2 regions of the Rhizobium sp. LjRoot98 genome follow, and region 1 is predicted to be linked to the other one. Evidence: riboswitches for the same ligand, from Rfam matches in the RefSeq annotation. Region 1 holds a riboswitch; the other holds the start of a gene.
What was found. A riboswitch is a leader RNA that binds a small molecule or an ion and turns the genes downstream of it on or off. The one in region 1 is predicted to bind thiamine pyrophosphate.
Positions count from the first base shown of each region.

Region 1 (3,185 bases):
GCCGATCAGTCCCAAAGCTGCCACGAGCGCCGGCAGCCCCAGCGGCAGCGCCATCAGCCGGATGATCCAGACACGGCCGGGGAACGCCGCCTGCCGCGCCAAGGCCCGCGCCACCGGAATGGCAAAGACAATCGACAGAACGGTCGAAAGCGACGCCTGCAGCAGCGTGAACCGGGCCACGCGCCAGACATAGGCATCGAACACCACGCCGTCATTGGCGGATCCCGGCTCGTCGAAAGCCAGGAGTGCCACCGCCGCCAGACAGACGAACAGCACAATGCCACCGAGGCATAGCGCCCCGGCAGTCAGTGTCAGACGTCGTTCCATGCGGTTGATCATGATGGCTTCGTATTGCTTTCGGGCGTCGCCTCGCCCTTTCTTCTCCCCAGCGGGGAGAAGGTGGCCCGCAGGGCCGGATGAGGGGGCCAAACACTCAGAATGTGCCGAACCGCCCCCTCATCGCCTCGCAGTCGCTCGGCACTTCTCCCCGCTGGGGAGAAGAAGAAATGATCGTCCCGGCACATCCAGTTCCTGTTCATCGCCGCCAGCCACTCATCAATCCAGACCTCCAGCCACCTGAGAACCTTGGCCCCTCACCCTAGCCCTCTCCCCGCACGCGGGGAGAGGGGATGACAGAGCTTGCCGCAAATCCCTTCTCCCCGTCACAACGGGGAGAAGGTGGCCGACAGGCCGGATGAGGGGCAGGCCTTGCCCAAACGAGGTGCTAATTCTTGCTCATCGCAGCCAGCCATTCGTCGATCCAGGCCTTGCGGTTAGCCGCCACTTCATCCGACGACATCAGAAACGTCTTTTCCGGCGCCACCAGCTTGCCGAATGCCTCCGGCAGCGGTTCCTTGGTGGCGGCAACCGGCATCATCCAGTTGGTCGTCGGGATGATCGACTGGAATTCAGGGCCGGTGACGAAGGTCAGAAAATCCTTGGCGAGCGCCGGGTCCTTGGCAGCCTTGGTCATGCCGGCGACTTCAATCTGGATATAGTGGCCTTCGGAAAAGGCAGCAGCCTGATAGCGGTCTGTATTTTCGGCAACCATATGGTAGGCAGGCGACGTGGTGTAGGAAAGCACCATCGGCGCTTCGCCCTTGGTGAACAGGCCGTAGGCTTCCGACCAGCCTGGCGTGACGGTCAGAACACGATCCTTGAGCTTGGCCCAGGCGGCACCGGCCTCATCGCCGTAGACCGATTTCATCCAGAGCAGCAGGCCAAGCCCCGGCGTCGAGGTGCGCGGATCCTCGATGACGATCTTCTGGTTCGGATCGCCCTCGACCAGTTCCTTCAGGCTCTTCGGCGGCTCCTTCATCGTCTCAGTGTCATAAACCACGGCAAAATGGCCGTAATCATAGGGAACGAAGGTATCGTCGGTGAAACCACCGGGAACCTTGACGGCCGAGGTGTCGATGCCATGCGGCGCAAAGAAGCCGGTTGCCTTGGCTTCGGACACAAGATTGGTATCGAGGCCCAGCACGATATCGGCCTTGGACGACGCACCCTCGAGCTTCAGCCGGGTCAGGAGTTCGACACCATCGGCGACGCTGACATAGGAAACCTTGCACCCGCAGGTCTTTTCGAAGGCTTCCGCCACCTTGGCGGCGGGCCCCCATTCGCTGGTGAAGCTTTCATAGGTATAGACCGTCAGCACCTTGTCTTCGGCCGAGGCGGAAAACGCGATGGTGAATGCAGCAGCTGCTGCGAGAAATGGAATGATTGCCTTGCGCATCCGCGCCTCCTCATAAATCCAAAATTGGGAATAGGGCGCTGGAATGTGCCGTCTAATCCCTCCGCCGGTACAAACCGGATCAGGTTCTTCGGGTTGGCTTTTGAATAGCCTCTCAGCCGAACGTTCCATAAAAGAACGGCCGGCACCCCGTTAGAGCAGGAGGAGGTTTAGACCCGGGCGAAATACTTGGCAAGTGGGGATTGTTGCCCCGCCCGATTACCGCAAAGCGGACATAATCCCATGACATGGGGCCTTATTGATTGAGAAATTTAGAGTGATACTGGAGATACGCCCGATGACCGAGACGTGCCGCATCCTTACCCCCGCCGAACAGAAAATCAGCGGCATAATGGTACGAGCCGAGCAAGCAATGATGGCGGCCATCTACAAAGCTGTCGAGGATGCCACCACGCAGACCGCCAATGAATTGCGTTCGATTGGCGCGCAGGACGAAGCGCCGGCATATGATTACTTTGCGGCCACCGCTCAACAACAGCTTTTTTTGTCGCAATGCGGCGCCGACCCCGAAACGCTTGAAGGCGGAAATCCCGAAATCGCCGCCCAGATCATCACCAATTATCAGAACATCTCCGACCACTACTGGCGCAAAAAAGGCTGAAGTACCGGCCGAAAGACGACGGCCAGCCCCTCATGCCGCCGGCTTCTGCGGCAACCTTACCGCTTTCAGGCTGATGGCCGCGATGAGCGAGATCAGCGAGATACCGCCAGCCGTCAAAAACAGCGGCAGGAAGGCGGCCGTATAGCTATCAGCCACCAGCTGGCGGGTCGCCTCCGGTAATGTCGACAGCACCAGCGGCGTCAGCTTTTCGATATCGGCAACACCCGGGATCGCCGTGGCGCCGCGGGCAAGACCTGCCGCGATGATTGCACCATAGATCGAGATGGCAATCGAGGCGCCGCCCATCCGTGACAGGGTGACCGCGCCGGTCGCCGCCCCGACATCACCACGCGAGGCGATGTTCTGCACCGCGACGATCGGCACCTGCTGGCCAAACCCGATGCCGATGCCATGCAGCGCCATGATCGCGCAAATCACATAAAGCGGCGTACCGGGCTCAATCTGGGTAAAGATGAGCAAGGCCAGAACCGTCAGGCTGGCGCTGACGATGGCAAACGGCTTGTAGCGGCCCGAGCGCGAAATCAGCCTCCCTGCCGTCAGCGAGCCGCAGACGATACCGCCGGTCAGCATGATGAACAGCAAGCCAGCCAGCGACGGCGACAGCCCCGTCGTCGTCTGCAGATACAGCGCGAAATAGTTGACCATGCCGATGCCGACGGCACCGCTCGCCAGCGAAATCACCAGCATCAGGCTGAATGTCGGGTTGCGAAACAGTGTCAGGGGAACGATCGGCTCCGGCGCCCGGCGCTCGACAACCACCCAGGCCGTCGCGCAGACCACGCCGAGCGCAACGATCGCCAGACTGCCGAA
Region 1 is NZ_CAXUPW020000003.1:372,479-375,663, reverse strand. It holds gene thiP (thiamine/thiamine pyrophosphate ABC transporter permease ThiP) at 1-339, opposite strand, end outside; gene thiB (thiamine ABC transporter substrate binding subunit) at 725-1,735, opposite strand; TPP riboswitch at 1,775-1,895, opposite strand; gene ACSQ3J_RS13670 (hypothetical protein) at 2,031-2,354, shown strand; gene ACSQ3J_RS13665 (MDR family MFS transporter) at 2,385-3,185, opposite strand, start outside.

Region 2 (3,185 bases), on a different contig from region 1:
CGGATATCGTGGGAAATCCGCATGGAGCAGAATTTCGGCCCGCACATCGAGCAGAAATGCGCCACTTTGTGGGCTTCCTTCGGCAGGGTCTCATCGTGGAAGGAACGCGCCGTTTCCGGATCGAGCGACAGGTTGAACTGGTCTTCCCAGCGGAACTCGAAGCGGGCGCGCGACAAGGCGTCGTCACGCAATTGCGCGGCCGGATGCCCCTTGGCGAGATCGGCGGCGTGGGCGGCGATCTTGTAGGTGATGACGCCGACCTTGACGTCGTTGCGGTCGGGCAGGCCGAGATGCTCCTTCGGTGTGACATAGCAGAGCATCGCCGTACCGAACCAGCCGATCATCGCGGCACCAATGCCTGAGGTGATGTGGTCGTAGCCGGGGGCAATGTCGGTCGTCAGCGGTCCAAGCGTGTAGAATGGCGCTTCGCCGCAGACTTCCAACTGCTTGTCCATGTTCTCTTTGATCTTGTGCATCGGCACATGGCCAGGGCCTTCGATCATGACCTGGCAATCTTTCGCCCAGGCGATCTGGGTCAGTTCGCCAAGCGTTTCCAGTTCGGCAAATTGTGCGGCATCATTCGCATCGGCAATCGAGCCGGGACGCAGGCCGTCGCCGAGCGAGAAGGTCACGTCATAGGCGCGAGCAATGTCGCAAATCTCGTCGAAATGCTCGTAGAGGAAGCTTTCCTTGTGGTGATGAAGACACCACTTGGCCATGATCGAGCCCCCGCGCGAGACGATGCCGGTGACGCGGTTGACGGTGAGCGGGATATAGGCGAGCCGCACCCCGGCATGGATGGTGAAATAATCGACGCCCTGCTCGGCCTGCTCGATCAGCGTATCGCGATAAACCTCCCAATTCAGGTCCTCGGCGATGCCGTTGACCTTTTCCAGCGCCTGATAGAGCGGCACGGTGCCGATCGGGACCGGCGAGTTGCGGATGATCCACTCGCGGATATTGTGGATATTACGGCCGGTCGACAGGTCCATGACGGTATCCGCACCCCAGCGCGTCGCCCAGACCATCTTCTCGACTTCCTCGGCCATCGACGAGGTGACGGCGGAATTGCCGATATTGGCGTTGATCTTCACCAGAAAATTCCGGCCGATGATCATCGGCTCGGATTCCGGGTGGTTGATATTGGCCGGGATGACGGCCCGGCCGCGGGCGATTTCCTGGCGGACGAATTCGGCCGTGACGTGATCGGGAATGCTGGCGCCGAAATTCTCGCCGTCGCGCACCAGCGCACCCTCCGGCGGCTTGCGGCCAAGGTTTTCGCGGATGGCGATATATTCCATTTCCGGGGTGATGATGCCGGCGCGGGCATAGGCGATCTGGGTGACGGCCTTGCCGTTTCTGGCACGCAGGGGATGATTGCGGATCGGAAATTCCGGCGTCAGCCGTTCACCGGTGGCAAATCCGTTGTCTTCCGGTTTGATGTGCCGGCCGTCATAGGCCTCGACATCGCCGCGGGCGGTGACCCAGGCCTGGCGCTGCCGGGGAAGGCCGGCATCGATCGAGACGAGATGGGCCGGATCGGTGTAGGGGCCGGAGGGGTCGTAGACGGAGACGGGTGGTTCGCCAGAGGTCGGGTGCACGGCAATTTCGCGCATGGGAACGCGGATATCCGGGTAGAGTTCGCCCGGAATATGCACCTTGCGGGAGGCCGGCAACGGGCCGGTGGTAACGGTGGGAGTGAGGTTCTTGGCGGCAATAGTCATGGTTGAGGCTCCAAAGTTGGAGACCCAGTCATCAGAGCCGGAATGATGAAAAGACGCTGACGCGAATCCGCACACGGAATCCGAGTCGTCGCAGCGCTTGCACCGTCCCTACGCCAGTATGAACTGGATCAGGTTCAACGGGTCACTGCGCTGCTTGAGGGTGGCAAAAGCCACCGTTCGCGCCAGCAGAATCTCAGCCCCTTGTCGGGACCCCCCTGGTGAATGTGCCAATCTAGGCACAGTTTTGGACGAAGCGTCAAGGGCCGTTTGGTGCGCCGTCGTCCGGCCGCTGCTCTCTGCCCGTCGCAAGACTGTGAAGATGTTCAATGATTACAAGCGCGCCCTCGACAGCGCCGCCCCGGCAAATTATCTATAAAACATGACCTCAGCGAGCGAAGACACGATTGCCAGCCGCATCAGCCGCATCCTGGCCGACAGGATCGTCACCGGACAATTGGACCCGGGTACGAAGCTGCGCCAGGACCATATTGCCGAGGAGTTCGGGACCAGTCATGTGCCCGTGCGCGAGGCTTTCCGGCGGCTGGAGGCGCAGGGGCTTGCGGTCAGCGAGCCACGCCGGGGCGTGCGGGTCGCGTCCTTCGATCTGAAGGAAGTGCGCGAAGTTGCGCAGATGCGCGCTGCGCTTGAGGTTTTAGCCCTTCGCCACGCGGCACCGCATCTGACGCCTGCGATCCTCGATCAGGCTGAAGAAGCGACGGTCGCGGGTGACAATTCCCGCGATGTCCGCTCCTGGGAAGAGGCAAACCGGCGTTTTCACACGCTGATTCTCACGCCCTGCGGCATGCCGCGGCTGCTTGCAGCGATCAGCGATCTGCATGCGGCCAGTGCCCGGTTCCTGTTCGCCAGTTGGCGGTCGGAATGGGAAGTGCGCACCGATCATGATCACCGCGCCATCCTGACCTTTCTGCGTCAGGGCAATATCGAGAACGCCGCTCCTGTCCTCGAGCGTCACGTGCAATGGATAGGCCAGAAGCCCGTCCGTAACGCCTCCGGCGCCACGCGGGATGCCTTCGCCATCGTCGGCTGAGAATTATTTTCCACTTCCTTTTTTCCTGATTTTGACTGCTTTCGGTGCGTCTCTCCGGATCATGGAGGCGCGTGCTGCGGGAATTTTTACGCCATACACCAAAAAGGCGGTTGCGATTCCATGGCTTTGGATAAATTATAGATAATTATTATTTTTAATCTATCATGCTAGGTGGATGATGCTGAGAAACGAAAGTTCTGCCGATTTCCCGATTGAAATGGGTCTTTTAAAGGAAAATTCGCACGATGAAAGCGCCGGAACGGAGCGGCATTCTCTCGTTGATGCAAAAATTATCTATAATTCCCCGTTCAATGATCTGCTGTTCCGGGCGCAATCGGTTCACAGAGAAAACTTCGATCCGAATGCCGTGCAGATCAGCCGGCTCCTGTCGATCAAGACGGGCGGATGCGCCG
Region 2 is NZ_CAXUPW020000001.1:1,044,370-1,047,554, reverse strand. It holds gene thiC (phosphomethylpyrimidine synthase ThiC) at 1-1,724, opposite strand, end outside; TPP riboswitch at 1,812-1,951, opposite strand; gene ACSQ3J_RS05115 (GntR family transcriptional regulator) at 2,104-2,772, shown strand; gene bioB (biotin synthase BioB) at 2,990-3,185, shown strand, end outside.
Region 2: another riboswitch for thiamine pyrophosphate. It lies ahead of thiC (phosphomethylpyrimidine synthase ThiC); the one in region 1 lies ahead of thiB (thiamine ABC transporter substrate binding subunit).